Regions from separate parts of the Roseovarius nanhaiticus genome, predicted to be linked through region 1. Evidence: riboswitches for the same ligand, from Rfam matches in the RefSeq annotation. Region 1 holds a riboswitch; the other holds the start of a gene.

What was found. Region 1 has a riboswitch for thiamine pyrophosphate ahead of BW975_RS05020 (ABC transporter substrate-binding protein). Riboswitches for the same ligand answer to the same signal wherever they lie in the genome.
Region 2: it holds a riboswitch for thiamine pyrophosphate, as region 1 does, so the genes downstream of both, thiM (hydroxyethylthiazole kinase) here and BW975_RS05020 (ABC transporter substrate-binding protein) in region 1, are expected to answer to the same signal.

The regions. Positions count from the first base shown of each region.
Region 1 covers NZ_FTNV01000001.1:1,041,194-1,049,163, forward strand. Annotated here, with positions in the region: gene BW975_RS05000 (trimethylamine methyltransferase family protein) at 1-202, shown strand, start outside; gene BW975_RS05005 (ABC transporter permease) at 392-1,129, opposite strand; gene BW975_RS05010 (ABC transporter ATP-binding protein) at 1,126-1,860, opposite strand; gene BW975_RS05015 (TenA family protein) at 1,857-2,528, opposite strand; gene BW975_RS05020 (ABC transporter substrate-binding protein) at 2,525-3,484, opposite strand; TPP riboswitch at 3,633-3,739, opposite strand; gene BW975_RS05025 (Hint domain-containing protein) at 3,907-5,058, shown strand; gene BW975_RS05030 (DUF4153 domain-containing protein) at 5,198-6,931, shown strand; gene BW975_RS05035 (heme NO-binding domain-containing protein) at 7,025-7,612, shown strand; gene BW975_RS05040 (GGDEF domain-containing protein) at 7,609-7,970, shown strand, end outside.
Region 2 covers NZ_FTNV01000001.1:79,200-87,169, forward strand. Annotated here, with positions in the region: gene BW975_RS00365 (aminotransferase class I/II-fold pyridoxal phosphate-dependent enzyme) at 1-659, opposite strand, end outside; gene BW975_RS00370 (dihydrodipicolinate reductase) at 769-1,131, shown strand; gene thiD (bifunctional hydroxymethylpyrimidine kinase/phosphomethylpyrimidine kinase) at 1,135-1,932, opposite strand; gene thiE (thiamine phosphate synthase) at 1,929-2,561, opposite strand; gene thiM (hydroxyethylthiazole kinase) at 2,558-3,346, opposite strand; TPP riboswitch at 3,402-3,497, opposite strand; gene BW975_RS00390 (DUF1674 domain-containing protein) at 3,533-3,721, opposite strand; gene BW975_RS00395 (RsmB/NOP family class I SAM-dependent RNA methyltransferase) at 3,788-5,083, shown strand; gene BW975_RS00400 (heparinase II/III family protein) at 5,190-6,944, shown strand; gene purH (bifunctional phosphoribosylaminoimidazolecarboxamide formyltransferase/IMP cyclohydrolase) at 6,969-7,970, shown strand, end outside.

The sequences.
Region 1 (7,970 bases):
CCAGCCATTCCTCAGCGATTGGCGCAATTTCGAGGCATGGGAGGCGGCGGGCGGCGTCTGGACCGCGCAGCGCGCGCATCAAGTGGTGCAGGATATTCTCGCCAGCTTTGAGGCCCCTCCGATGGAGGATGCCATTCGCGAAGAACTGGCCGATTTCGTCGCTCGGCGCAAATCAGAAGGCGGTGCGCCCACCGACTTCTGAGCACAGCCAAAAGGAGCGCGCTCCGCGCGCGCTGGCTTGGTGGGCGCGCTTGGCTTGCGCGATGCCTCGTGGCGAGCAGGGCGATGCTTGCAGATGTCGATTGAGTATTTTCGCCAAGATGAAGACTGGCTGCCGCGCTTCTTCATCTTGGTAGAAATACTCAAATCCGTCGCAGGCACTTGAGTGCCGTCAGGCATTCTTGTCGAGCGTGGCGCGGCAGGCGCGGTCGACGGCGGCGTGGAGGAGCACCGTGAAGACGGCCAGGACGATGAGGGCCGCGAACATCAGATCCGTTTTCGCGCGGCCATTGGCCAGCAGCATCAGGTAGCCAAGGCCCTTGGACGCGCCGACCCATTCGCCAATGATGGCCCCAATCGGGGCGTAGACTGCGGCTAGGCGCAGGCCCGAGGCGAAACCGGGCAGTGCGGCTGGAATGCGGATGTGGCGCATGATGCGCGCCGGGCTGGCCCCCATGAGGCGGGCCATGTCGATCCAGGATTGGGGCGTGCGCATGAGAGCGTCGAAAAAGGCCGAAGTGACCGGGAAATAGATGACAAGGAGGGTCATCACCACCTTCGATCCGATGCCGTAGCCGAACCAGAGCGTCAGGATAGGCGCCAGGGCAAAGACGGGCACCGCTTGTGAAAAGATCAGCATCGGCCGCACGAGGCTGCGCGCGATAGGAGAGGCGGCGAGGCCGATCGCCGTGAGCCCGCCGAAGAGTGCGCCTAGCGCCAGGCCCGCCAGAACTTCGGTCCCGGTGATCATGGTGTGATAAGCGATGAGCGCGCGGCTGTCCCACAGGGTTTCGGCAACCAGCGCGGGTCCGGGCAGGATGAAACGCGGCACGCCCGTCAGGATGACCAGCGCCTGCCAAGCTGCCAGCGCAACGAGGGCCGAGGCGGTGATGCTGGCTGCGCGGTTCATGAGGCGTCCCTTCCCGGGCCGCGCAGGGCGGCGAGAAGCGCGCCTTGCGCTTGTAGCGTATCGGCGTCGTCGACGGGCCGGGGCGGTGCGCCCGGCGGCACCCGCCAAGGCGTAAGCCCGGTCTCGCTCAGAATTTCGATGGCGGTGCCGAGGCGGGCCGCTTCGGCAGGATCATGCGTGACCATCAGCACCGTATGGCCGGTCAGCAATTCGGCGGTCAGGTCCTGCATTTGGGCCCGGGTGCGCGCATCCAGCGCCGAGAATGGCTCGTCCAGCAGGATGAGAGGCCGGTCCTCCATCAAGGTGCGAGCGAGGGCCGCGCGCTGGCGCTGACCGCCGGAGAGCTGACCGGGTTTCTTTTCCAAGTGTTCGCTGAGGCCTACCCGCTCGATCATCGCTATCGCGCGCTGCGGCTGCGCTGGATCGCCGCGCAGGCGGGCGCCGAGCATGACATTCTCGGTGACGCTCAGCCATGGCAGCAGCAGGTCGCTTTGCGACATTAGCGCGACGCGGCCCCTGAGAGGCGCGCCGTCGCTTATGGTAAGCGTTCCCGTCAACTCTGCCTCATCCGCGATCCCTGCAATCACACGCAGAAGGGTCGATTTTCCGATCCCGGACGGGCCAAGCAGGCATGTCCAGCTGCCGGGCGCGACCGTCAGCGCGATATGCGGCACCACAGGCGTGCCCGCGACCGAAACGCTGCCCGTCAGGGTGAGACCGGGCGCGCTCATTCTGGCAGAGCCATATCCCAGAAGCCGATCTCGAGCCGCGTGGCCGTGACGAACCGATGCGAGAGCTGCGGCCAGCGGGGGCTCTCCATGGGGCGGTCCCCCAATTGCCGGGTGACGGCGGCATCCAGAAGCGCGCCAACCTCGTGGCAGACCTGTTGATTACCTTCGCCTGCGTAGGTGTCGATCCAGTCGGCATAGGGTGTCTTGCCCTTTGCCGCCGACAGGCGCAGGCCGATCTCGCCATAGCCCAGAACGCAGGGTGCCAGCGCGGCCAGAAGATCCAGAAAATCGCCCGAATGGCCCGCATCGAGTACGTAGCGCGTATAAGCGATGTTCTGAGGCAGCTCCTCGGCGGTGAAGAGCGTGGCCTCGTCCAGCCCCTCGGCGGCACAGGTGGCGACATGCAGCGCGATTTCCTCGTTCAGCAGGGCATCAAGCGTGCACGCGGCAAAGCGCATCTCGTCTACTGTGCCCGCCTTGGTCACCGCCAATGCCCAGGCGCGCGAGAAATGAATGAGGAATAGGTAGTCCTGCACCAGATAGCGCAGATAGGCGGCGCGCGGCAGGCTGCCGTCGCCCAGCCCCTCGACGAAGGGGTGGTGCGTATAGGCGTGCCAAGGCTCTGCCGCCTCGGCGCGCCATGCGGCGAAGGTCGCCCCGTACATCACTGCGCGCCTTGCGCGGCGCCGGGATCGATCGCCAGTTGCGACAGCGGACGCGTGCCTTCGATCAGCCCTGCCTCGCTGAGGAAACGCTCGAATTGGGTATAGCGCGCAGTATCGACCGCGGCGGGGCGCAGGGCAAAGCGGGGCAGCGTGTCGGCCCAGGCGCGCGCGTTCAGCTCGTCATCAAGCTCGGTGCTGGTGGATTTGAAGATCTCCCAGCTCTCATCGGGGTGGTTGACGATGTATTGCGTCGCCAGCTCGGTCGCGCGCATGAAGCGCGAGATCATGTCCGCGTCCATCGTCTCGGGATTGGCGACATAGATCAGCTCGTCATAGGGTGGCACACCCTCTTCTTCGATGAAGAAACATTTGCCGGGGGCGCCCTCGATCTCCATCTGGTTCAGCTCGAAATTGCGGTAGGCGCCGATCACGGCGTCGACCTGGCCCGACATGACCGACGGGCCGAGCGACCAGTTGACATTGATCATCTCGACTTCGTCGAGGGTGATGTCGTTGGCGCCCAGGATGGCGTCCATCAGCGCCTCTTCAACACCGGCGACGGAATAGCCGATCTTGGCGCCCTTGAGGTCCGCGATCTGCTTGATCGGGCCATCCTCCAGCACCAGAAGGCAATTCAGCGGGCTGGCGACCAGCGTGCCGACGCGGATCAGGGGCAGGCCTTCGGCCACCTGCAGGTGCAGCTGCGGCTGGTAGGAAATGCCAAGGTCGGCCTGACCCGCCGCCACCATCTTGGGCGGGGACGAGGCATCGGCGGGCGCGACCACCTCCACTTCAAGGCCCGCATCGGCGAAATATCCGCGCTCTTGCGCGACGATGATGGGGCCGTGATTGGGATTGATGAACCAGTCCAGCACGAGGGTCATTTTGTCCTGTGCCAGCGCGGGCGTGCTGGCGAGGAAGGTGGCGGTGGAAATCAGGGCGGCGGCGAGGGGCTTCATCTTTGGCTCCGGTCAGAATGCGGCCCGGCGGGGGCTGATGCGTTCCGGAGCATTCCCCGGTCTGCAACAGCATCCGCATGAGGCAGCGGTGCAAATATCGGCCAGAGCAGGGGGAAAGATCATGGGATAAATTGCGCGCGACACGGCGTGCAGCCCATACTCCGTTCCCTCCGCCGGTACTGACCGGATCAGGTTCGATGGGTCGGCATCATCGCCTCTCAGCCCCGGCATCGCGGAGCACCCCAACGGATATTTGCTAAGGTAGCCTCTCCCCCTCGCTGTTGCAAGGAGAGCTGCCTGCCCGTTTTGCCGCAAACCGGATTGTTCCGACCGAGTGCCGCACGATCTGTGCCGTTAGGGGGGGATTCACCTCGGCCGTCTAGGATGCACCCCAGTGCGACCATGCGAGGAAGAGTTTGAGTATGCCGATTTTCCTTTTCATAGGAAACTTTGCCCAGATCGACACGAACGAGACCGATTGGGATGCCGAGTCGCCAAATGCGCTCTTGGGCACGTATGGAAAGGATGTTTTGCAAAATGTCACCGTGTCGGCCAACGATCTGGATGGTAGCGGCGGCATCAACGACGATGATCGCGGCGCGCGGGTCGAGCCGGTGACATATGATCGGGGGGGCGGACAGATCAGCACCGTGACCGACCATTCCGGATTGTACTCGGCCAAGGTGACATTGGGCGACGGCTCGACCAGGATTACCGAGGTTCTGGTCATTCAGATGACCAACGGCGACACGTTCGTGACAGATCTCATGAACAGCGGCGACCTCGACGGCCTGAATATTCAAAGCATCGCGTTGGAGTCAGCAGGAAGCAGCAATTGGGGCGGGTGGTTTGTCAATCAAAGTGTGGATGGCACTGCCGTGGTCTGCTTTGCAAAGGGGACGGCCATCGACACGCCGGACGGACCGCGCCGGATCGAGACGCTGGCGCAGGGCGATCCCGTCTGCACCGAGGCGGGCGGCACGCTGCCCGTCCTGTGGATCAGCCACAGGATGGCGCCCTGCGGCGCACGCACGGCCCCGGTCGAAATTTCCGCCGGAGCCCTTGGAGGCGGCCTGCCGCGCCGAACTCTGCGAGTGTCGCCGCAGCACCGCATTCTCATCGGCTCCAAAATCACCCGAAGGATGTGCGGCGCCGCGCGTGTATTCGTGCCCGCCGTACATTTGGTGGGCTATCCGGGGATCAAGCGATGCCTGCGGGACAAGGTGATAGATTACTACCACATCCTGCTTGACGGCCATCATGTGGTCCTCGCGGAAGGCGCGCCTGCCGAAAGCTTGTTTCCCGGCGTGCAGGCGCTGAGGGCATTTTCGACCTTCAGGCAGCTGGAGCTCGCGCGTCTGAACCTTGCCGTCTCGCAGCCTATGGAGGCATGGCAGATCGCATATCCTGTTCTACCGTCCGGCATGCGCCGGACCTATTTGCAGCGCCACCGCAAGAATGCCAAACCGCTGATTGATGCGCGTTCTGCGCAGCGCGCTGATGTAGATGGTCAGGCCCAGGTCATGCGCGCGTCTCAGGCTGCAAATGGGGCCGCAATTTCTGCCAAAGCCTGAGCACTTCGCGCCCGAAGCTGTAATCGCGCCTCCGGACGGCGCGATAGGGCAGTGCGAGCCCCCCGCGCGCGCCTGAAATCGCCCGTTCAGATTGGCTATCAAACCAGATACGCTGGGCCAAACAGCCGGAGCCGATGCCATGATCCCCACCAGCCAGACTGCGACAACCCGCCTGCTCTATACCGTGATCGGTGGCGGCGCAGGCCTTTGCACCTATGTGCTGGCCATGATCGTCCCCGAGGCTGTTGCCCATGCGCGGGCCGTCCTTTTCCTGCTATCCTTCGGATTGGGCTTCCTGGCGATCCTGTTGGCGCTGATGGGGCCGGTGCGCGTCACGCTCGCCGCTGCCGCCGCGCTGGGCATTGCGCTGCCGGCTGCGCTTTTGCTGCTCTGGGCCAGTTATCGTCACGAGACCCCCAGCGCCTTTCTGGACGGGGGCTATGGCTTGGCCGCGTTCCTTTATCTGCTCTTCATTTCGACCCCTTTCGCGGTCGCGCGGCTGCAGCATCATGGCGGATGGCGGCATTACGGACTGCTCTTCGATGCGGCTTGGGATCTGGTGGTGCGCATCGCCTCGGCTGGGCTGTTCGTGGGCGTGGTCTGGGCGGTCCTCTTGCTGTCGGATCAGCTTCTGGGCCTTGTCGGGATCAGCGCCGTGCAGGATCTCATTGACCTCGAACCTGTGCCGTTTCTGATTACCGGCATGGCACTTGGCCTCAGCCTCGCCATCGTGCACGAGTTGCGCGATTACGTCTCGCCGTTCCTCATCATCCAGCTTCTGCGCGTGTTTTTGCCCGCGCTGCTCGTGGTGCTGGCGGTCTTTATCCTGGCGCTACCGTTTCGCGGTCTGGGCAATCTTTTTGGCCAATACTCGGCGGCGGCGATCCTATTGGGGGTGACAGGCGGGGGGATCACCCTGATTACAACGGCTATTCACCGCGACGATTCGCTGTCGGTCGAGGGGTGGGGAATGCGCAGCGCCGCGCAGGCGCTTAGTGTGATGCTGGTCGTGCCGGCGTTGCTGGCGCTATGGGCGATCTGGCTGCGGGTCGATCAATACGGGCTTACGCCGAACCGCATCGCCGCTCTCGTCGCTGCCGGAATAGTGGCGATTTATGCACTGTTCTACGCAGGCGCGGTGCTGCGGCGCCGCGCGTGGCGGGCGGATCAGCGCGATATCAACCGGGGCATGGCGGTCCTGACGCTCGCCTTCGCAGCCGCGTGGCTGACACCGATCCTGAATGCCGAGCGGATGGCCGCCCGGAGCCAGCTGGCGCGCGCTGAGGCGGGCACACCGCCCAAGGATCTGCCCCTGTGGGAGCTGGCCAATGACTGGGGCAAGGCTGGCAAGCTGGCGCTGAGCCGGATCGAGGACATGGCGGCGGATGACCCCGATCTGCAATCGCGCATCGCCGCCGCCCGGCGCAGCGACAGCCGCTGGTCCTATGAGGCGCAAGGCGGGCTCACGCGGATCGACGGTCTCGTGCCGCTCCGCCCCGAAGGGCGCAGCCTGCCGCCGGGCGCGCTTGATACGCTGCATGAGGGTGACCGGCGCCTCATTGCCGACGGTTGCGCGCGCCGTGCACCGGGCGGGCATCCTGGCTGTGTCCTGGTCATCGCCCCGTTCGAGCCCGGCGCCGGAGCCGAGCAAGCCATTGGATTCTTCATGACATCGCCGACCACCGTGGTCTTGAGGTCCTTCACTCTTGGTGAAGATACCATCGAGACAGCGGGCTATCCCAGCGATCTGGCGGGGGGCGGCTATGTCGCGTCGGGGCCCGAGGTGATCACCGAGATCCTCGAGGGCCGTTTCGACATCGTACCTGCGGCGCGCCAGGTGCTGGAGGTGGATGGCATGCGACTCTTTCCCTGACCGTGGCGGATCGTAGCAATGCATCCTGATGCGCATTGGCGAATTGTTAACACAGCGGCGGCATAGTCATTTCCAACTGCAGCGGAGATGAAGATGCACGGGCTGATCAATCGGGCCATCGAGCGATTTGTACGCGACACCTACGGACGTGAGGTCTGGGGCGCGGTGACGCGCGACGCCGATCTGGACTTCACGCGGTTCGAGGCGATGCTCGACTACGACGCAGCGATCACTGACCGGGTGCTGGCCGCGCTCGCACGCAGGTTGGATCGGCCTTTGCCGGATGTTCTGGAGGATGTGGGCACCTATCTGGTGTCGCACCCCAAGCTGGAATCCCTGCGCCGCCTTCTGCGCTTTGGTGGGCCGACCTTCACGGAATTCCTGCACTCGCTCGATGATCTGCCCGCGCGCGCGGCGCTGGCTGTCTCGGATCTCAAATTGCCGGAACTCGAGCTGCGCGAGCACGCAGAGAATTTTTATGCTATCGACTGTCATAGCGGCGCACCCGGATTCGGCTACGTGATCGTCGGTCTATTGCGCGCGCTGGCCGATGATTACGGCGCGTTGGTCCTGCTCGAGCATAAGGGCATGCGCAATGGATGCGAAATTGTCGAAGTGCGTCTGATGGCGGCAGAGCATGCCAGGGGCCGCAAGTTCGATCTGGGCGCGAGGACGGCATGAAGATCAACGCAGACGATGGTGAGGCGCGCGCGCCCGCGCAACCCAGCGATACCAAGGCACCGGAGCTGAGCCGCGGTGATGCCACGGCTCTTGAAGGGGCAGGGCCCGATACCAGCGCCCATGCCGCGATGATGGACGTTATCTGCCCGATGCACGCTGTTCTGGACGGCGCCGGACGCGTGGTCCATGCCGGCCCGACACTCTTCAAGCTGTTCGCGTCGCAGCCCCTGATCGGGGTGCGTTTTGCCGAGCTTTTCGAGATAAAGCGCCCGCGTGGCGACGGCTCCATGCGCGCGCTTATGCAGGCGGCAGGAAGCAAGATGCATCTGCGCATGCGTGGCGGCCCGCGCACCGATCT
Region 2 (7,970 bases), 960 kb from region 1:
GACATGACACCCAGGCTCAGCCCGCGCTCGTATTCATCCGCAACGAAGGGCAGATGCCGGGCGCCCGAAGGGCCGAGCCCGTGAAAGATTTCGTCATGAAGGATCCAGATGCCGTGGTGGCGGCATAGCTCGATCAACGCCGCATAGCGATCCAGCGGCAGGATCGCGCCGGTGGGATTGTGTGGAAAGTTGATCGTCAATAGGCGCGTATTGGGACGGATTGCGTCCTTGATCCGGTCAATATCAAGCGACCAGTTATCATCCGGGTCCAGCGGCACACCCGTCGCCTCGCAAATCATGCTCGGCAGGGTTTCGTGCGACTGGTAATTGGGCGTGATGACGATGGCATGATCGCCCTTCGACAGCAGCACATTGTTCGCGGCAAAAATTCCCTCACTCGCCCCGGCAAAGCACAGGATATCATCTGCCTTCTGGCGCGCGTAGGTCTGCGCAATGGTCTCGCGCAGCGCGGGCATGCCCCATGTCTCGGTATAGCCCAGCCACATCGTCTCGAACGCGGCGCGGTCCTCATCGCTGGCCATCGCCAGAAGGTCCGGCAAGGACAGGCTCTCGGCATCGGATGCGGTCAGGTGATGGCGCGCCGAGAACTCCCATTTTGCGAAATGTGTCTCGAGGCGGAAATCGGGCAGGCTGGTCATCATGGCTCCTTGATGGGCAGGCGCGGATCTGCCGATGCGTGCGCCGAATGTGATCCGAAACGGCGCCTTATACGTTTCTCTCTGGTAACGTATCCAGAGGAGCAATGTAATGCGCTCGACAACCTACACCGCTGCCGCGCTCTCGATCGCGGCCATATCGGCCCCAGCCGCCGCCCAGGCATTCGAGCAGATCACGACGCGTGATGCCTTTGTCGCCGCAACCTCGGGGCGCGATCTGACGCGGCTTGGAATCAGCGTTGCCGTCAACCCTTCGGGCGATATTCGGGGCCGCGCTTTCGGCTATCCCGTCACCGGCGCCTGGAACTGGCAGAATGGCTATTTTTGCCGTGACCTTTATTGGGGCAACGATCCATTGGGGCAAAATTGCCAAGCCGTGCGCATTCAGGGCGACACGATCCGGTTCATCTCCGACCAGGGAACGGGGCGCAGCGCCGATTTGACGCTGAAATAGGGTCTAATTAGGCTTTGCGTGAAAGTGATGGGTCGGACCATGACCATGGCCAACGCTTAAGTCCCCGGCCCCAGAAATTGCATTGGCAATGTAGATCTTGCTCAAGGTTACCGCCTCTTTCAGGTCGCGCCCCGCACCAAGATGCGCGGCTATTGCGGATGATAGGGTACAGCCCGTGCCGTGCGTGTTGGGACTGTCTATGCGCGCGCCCTCCAGCCAATCGGCGCCGCCGGAATGAAGAAGCAGATCGGGGCTGTCCGCTCCGCCCAGATGCCCGCCCTTCATCAACACGCCCCGCGCGCCAAGCGCCAAGAGTTGCTCGGCCTGATCCCGCATCGCGGGCTTGGCCCGCGCTTCGTCAACGCGCAGAAGGTCCGCCGCCTCGGGCAGGTTGGGCGTGATCAGCGCGGCCAACGGCAATAGATCCTGGCGCAGCGCATCGACAGCCTCTGCCGCCAGCAGCCGATCGCCTCCCTTGGCGACCATCACCGGGTCCAGCACGATAGGCGCCTCCAGACCTCTCAGCGCCTGCCCTACAGCTTGGATGATCTCGGCATTGCCCAGCATGCCGATCTTGACCGCATCGATTCGAATATCGTCCCTGATACTGGCGATCTGCGCCGTAATGATCTCTGGCTGCAAGAGTTGTACCGCCTGCACACCGCGCGTGTTCTGTGCAGTCAGAGCCGTGATCACCGCCATCGCGTAGCCCCTATTGGCAGAAATCGACTTGATGTCCGCCTGAATGCCCGCGCCGCCCGACGGGTCAGAGCCTGCGATGGATAGGATATTGGGGATCATGTCTGCCTCCATGCGGTGATCAGCGCGCGCGCGGCGCCTTTCATGTGCTCCGCCCGCGAAATGGCCGAAACCACTGCAACGCCCGCAGCGCCGATGGTGCGCAGCGCCGCCACATCGGCACGGACAATGCCCCCGATAGCGACACATGGCACGGGCGCCGCCGCGATCAGACGGGCCATGCCGTCCATACCGAGAGGGGCCGCCGCGTCCGGCTTGGTCGCCGTGTCGCGCAAAGGGCCGACACCTAGATAATCGACACTATCGGGCGGAATAGAGCCTATCTGCGGCTCGGTTTCTACCGACAGACCTAGCACCATATCCGGGCCGATCGCACCGCGTATGCCGGCGATGTCCCCGTCGCCTTGCCCGACATGAACGCCATCGGCCCCGATCCGGCATGCAATATCGACCCTATCGTTGACGATCAGCCGCGCGCCCGCACCGCGCGTCATTTTCAAAAGCGCCCGCGCCTGCGCCTCAAAAGCCGCGTCGCTCGCTTGCTTGTCGCGCAGCTGGATGATGCGCACACCGGCAGCGAGCGCAGCGCGCACCTGATCGACCACGGGTGCTGATGCGCCTGCATCGGTGACGAAATAGACCGGCCCCAAATCCTGCGCGGTGATCCTCATGCCGCCTCGATCCGCGCGCGCGCGGTGACATCCTCGGGGGTCAACGCATGAAGGGCGTCGATAAAAGCCACCTGAAAGCTGGCCGGGCCAGCGGCCTTTTCGCCCGCAATCGCGCCCGCAACGGCATAATAGGCCAGCGCCGCAACGGTGGCTGGCAGGGCAGCCTGTCCCACGGCAAAGGCCGCGACGATCCCGGTCAGCGAGCAGCCCATGACCGTGATGCGCGGCATCAGCGCATGCCCACCATGGACGCGCCAAGCGGTGTCCCCATCGGTGACGAAATCCACCGCGCCCGTCACGGCGACGACCCCGCCGATCTGCCGCGCTAGCGCCCGCGCCGCCCCCTCGGCATCGCTGACCGCATCGGCGGAGTCGGCGCCCTTGCCAGCGGCCTCCGCCCCGGCCAGCGCGATAATCTCCGAGGCGTTGCCGCGAATGATACTGGGTTTCAGTGCCAGCAGGCGCGCGCCCGCGTCTCGGCGCAGTGCGGTGGCGCCAACGGCGACCGGGTCCAGCACCCAGGGCTTGCCCGCCGCGTTCATCACGCCTGCCGCTGCCTCCATCGAGCGCAGCCAAGCGGGATCGAGCGTGCCGATATTGACACTGAGCGCATCGGCAAGGCCGGCGAATTCGGCCGCCTCGCCCTCGTCATGGGCCATGGCGGGGCTGCACCCTGCGGCGAGCATGACATTGGCCATGACATTCATGGCAACATAATTGGTGATGTTCTGCACCAAAGGCGCGCGGGCGCGCATGTGGTCCAGGTAGGTTCCGGCATTCTCCATCGGGATCCCCTCTTGATTGCAGGCGGGGGCTGGCCACGGACCGGGCGCGCATGGGCCCCGTCTCATCGCAACTTCCTCCGCCGGCATGATCCGGTTCAGGTTCAAAGGGTGCATCTCAGCCCGTCTGTTGCGGGCGCCCCTGTTACGCGGTGCACGATGATCGCCGCACGCGGCGGCGTCAAGCCATCAGAAGTCGATGGCGATGCCCTTCTTCTCCCAGTCGCCATAGCGCACGGCCTCGAGACCTTCTTTGCGGCCACCCAGCTCCTTGGGTAGCTCGGTCTTTTCGGCCTTCAGGCGGCGCTCTTCGGCCTCGGCCAGCGCACGCTGCGCGGCGGGGGGAAGATCTGGACGGGGATCATTGCTGTCGGTCATGGCATGGGTTCCTTTGAAGCCGTACCCCTGATATACGCCGCGCTCGCCATTCAGCAAGGAATTGCCATGCCCGCCCCGTCCAAATTCGAGGCCAAATCCGCGCCCAGGCCCGCGTCGCCGCGCACCGCCGCCGCCCATCTGCTTGACCAGATCCTGGGCGAGCGTCGGCTGCTGTCCGAGCTTCTGGCCACCGGCGCGCTCGACCGGCTCGAGGCGCCCGACCGCGCCCGCGCGCAACGCCTTGCCACGCAGACCCTGCGCAGCATCGAGCGGGCGGACAAGATCCTGGCGAAGCACCTGCGCAAGCCGCCGCCCTTGACGGTGCAGAACATCCTGCGCCTCGGCACGGTCGAGCTGTGCATGGGCGGCGATGCGCATGGCGTTGTCAATGAGTGCGTCAACATGACCGCCGGGAACAAGCGGTTCGCCAAGCTCAAGGGGCTGGTGAACGCCGTCCTGCGCAAGGTCGCCGCGGATGGCCCCGCCGAGTGGACCATCCTGCGCGTGCCGCACCTGCCCAAATGGCTGCGCGCGCCCCTGTCGGAGGCGTATGGCGCCAAGACTGTCGCAGGCTTCGAGGCGGCGCATTTCGCGGGTGCGCCGCTGGACCTGACGCCGCGCGGCGATGCCGCTGCGTTGGCCGAGGCGGTGGGAGGCACGCTCTTGCCCACCGGATCGGTGCGCATCGCGGATGCGGGCCAGGTCAGCGCCCTGCCGGGCTATGAGGCAGGCGAGTGGTGGGTGCAGGACGCCGCCGCCGCCATTCCCGCGCGGGTGCTGAACGTCGCCAAGGGCGAGACCGTGCTGGATATGTGCGCCGCGCCCGGCGGCAAGACGCTGCAACTGGCCGCGGCGGGCGGCGAAGTCACCGCGCTCGACATCTCGGACGCGCGCATGGCGCGGGTGCGCGAGAACCTCGGGCGCACGGGGCTGAGCGCGGCCTTGGTCACGGGCGATGCATTGACCCATGAGGGCCAATATGACGCCATCCTGCTGGATGCCCCCTGCTCGGCCACCGGCACGATCCGGCGCCACCCGGACCTGCCCCACGCGCGGGACGGCTCGGAAATCGGCGACCTGATCGCGCTGCAATCGGCGATGCTGGACCACGCGCTGGGCCTGCTGAAACCCGGCGGGCGGCTGGTTTATTGCACCTGCTCGCTTCTGCCGGACGAGGGCGAATGCCAGGTCGAAGAGGCCTTGGCCCGTCACCCGGGCCTCACCGTCGATCGCGCGGCACTGAACCTGCCCGGCATCGACCTGGGTTGGATCACCGAGGAGGGCGGCCTGCGCCTGCGCCCCGATTATTGGGCCGAATTGGGCGGCATGGACGGGTTTTATATCGCAATGCTGCGCATCTGACGCGAATTTCATATTCCTTCGGTGACTTGGCCGGGGCGCCGCGATAAGCTGCGCGTAAAGAGGCGCCGACAAGAGCGCCCCCAATCCGAGGCAGGCACCGAGGCATATGGCACCACCGGGCAGATTTCGCGCAAATTGGACACGTATCCAGAACCGCATGGCCGCGCGCCGCGCGGTCTGGGCGCGCCCTGCGACGGCCTTCGTGTCATCGCCCGAGCCGCGCACGATCGGCAGTTTCGCCCGCGGCCGCCAACTGGCGGCGGGCAATTTCATGTTCGCCGGGCATCTGGTGCAACAGCCCGGCACATCCATCTGGGACATCGCCGCGCCTGACCCCGCCTTCGAGGCCGAGTTGCATGGCTTTGGCTGGCTGGACGATCTGGCCGCCGCAGGCGATGCTCCCGCGCGCCGCGCCGCGCATGACTGGACCCAAGACTGGATCAGCCGTTTTGGCGCCGGGCGCGGGCCGGGCTGGACACCGGACCTGACCGGGCGGCGCATCATCCGCTGGATCAATCACGCGCTCTTGCTGTTGGCAGGGCAAGAGCGTCACGTATCCGACGCGTTCTATCGCTCGCTGGCGCAGCAAACCCTCTTTTTGGGAAAACGCTGGCACGCCGCCGCCCCCGGCCTGCCCCGGTTCGAGGCGCTGACCGGTCTCATCTATGCCGGTATCGCGCTGGAAGGAATGAGCGTCTATGCCGGGCCTGCCGCCCGTGCGCTGGACCGCGAATGTGGCGCCCATATCGGCGCCGAGGGGCATTTGGTCACCCGCAACCCCGAGGAATTGCTGGACGTCTTTACCCTGCTCACATGGGCCGCCGAGGCGCTGCGCGAGGCCGAAATCGAGGCGCCCGGCCTGATCGCCGCCACCGGGCGGATCGCGCCGACGCTGCGGACCCTGCGCCACGCGGATGGCGGGCTGGCGCGCTTCCACGGCGGCGGGCGCGGCTTTGACGGGCGGCTCGACACGGCGCTGGCGGCGAGCGGCGTAAAGGGGCGGCGCGAGGGCGGGCTGGCCATGGGCTTCGCGCGGCTCAGCGCCGGGCGCACATCGGTCATCATCGACGCGGCGCCACCGCCCACAGGCGCGGCCTCGGCGGGGGCGCATGCCTCGACCATGGCGTTCGAGCTGACCTCGGGACGCCGCCCGGTGATCGTCAATTGCGGATCGGGCGCCGGGTTCGGGGCCGAGTGGCGCCGCGCGGGGCGTGCGACGCCCTCGCACAGCACCCTTGTCGTCGATGGCGCCTCCAGCGCGCGTCTCGGCCCGCCGGGGGCGGAGGCCGAATGGCTGACCCAGGCGCCCCGCCACGTTCCCGTCCAGATGAGCCACGCTTCGGACGGGGTGCGCTTTGAGGGCGGCCATGACGGCTATGTCGCGCGGTACGGTCTGACCCACGCGCGCACGATCGAGATGACCTTCGACGGGCGCGGCGTCGCGGGCGAGGACATGCTGCTGGCCCTCGGCCCCGAGGACAAGCGCCGCTTCGATGCCGCGATGGACGCGGCCAGAATGCAGGGTGTGCCCTACCAGATCCATTTCCACCTTCATCCCGAGGTGGACGCGCATCTGGATATGGGTGGCGCTGCCGTGTCGCTGGCACTGCGCAGTGGGGAAATCTGGGTATTCCGCACCGATGCGCGCGCCAAGATCACGCTGGAGCCGTCGGTTTATCTGGAAAAATCGCGAATCCGGCCCCGTGCGTCCAAACAGATAGTTTTATCCGGACGCGCGCTGGAGTATGCGGGCCGCATCAGATGGTCGCTCGCCAAGGCGCAGGACACGCCGATCAGCATCCGCGATCTGGCGCCGGACGCTCCCTACCCCGCCTTGGACGGCGATCAGGATGATGACTGACATACACGCAACGCAGGACCGCCCATGACCGATATTGCCCCCATCCGCCGCGCCCTTCTGTCCGTTTCGGACAAGACCGGATTGATCGAGCTGGGCCGCGCCCTGGCGGGCCGCGGTGTCGAGCTGCTCAGCACCGGCGGCAGCGCCAAAGCACTGCGCGACGCAGGTTTGACGGTGCGCGATGTGGCCGATGTCACCGGCTTTCCCGAAATGATGGACGGGCGCGTGAAAACGCTGCACCCCGCTGTACATGGTGGCCTTCTGGCCCTGCGCGACAATGACGCGCATGTGAAGGCAATGGACGAACATGGCATCGGCGCGATCGATCTGCTGGTGGTCAACCTCTACCCGTTCGAATCTACAGTCGCAGGCGGCGCCGACTATGACACCTGCATCGAGAATATCGACATCGGCGGACCCGCGATGATCCGCGCCGCGGCCAAGAACCACGGTTTCGTCAATGTCGTCGTCGATACCGAGGATTATGCCCCCCTGCTGGAGCAAATGGAGGCCAACGATGGCGGCACCACACTGGCCTTCCGCCAGAAGCTGGCCATGACCGCCTATTCGCGCACCGCTGCCTATGATTCCGCCGTCAGCACTTGGATGGCCGCGCAGCAGAGTGATAGCGCCCCCCGCCGCCGCACCGTTGCCGGATCGCTGGCGCAAGTGCTGCGCTATGGCGAGAACCCGCATCAATCGGCCAGCTTCTATCTCGACGGCAGCGCGCGGCCCGGTGTGGCTACGGCCCAGCAGCTGCAGGGCAAGGAGCTGAGCTATAACAACATCAACGACACCGACGCCGCGTTCGAGCTGGCCAGTGAGTTCGCGCCCGATGACGGCCCTGCCTGCGCCATCATCAAGCACGCCAACCCCTGCGGCGTGGCCCGCGCGGCAACGCTGAAAGAGGCCTATGCCCGCGCCTTTGATTGCGACCGCACGTCTGCCTTTGGCGGCATCATCGCGCTGAACCAGCGGCTGGATGGCGCAACCGCCGAAGAGATCGCCCAGATCTTTACCGAGGTC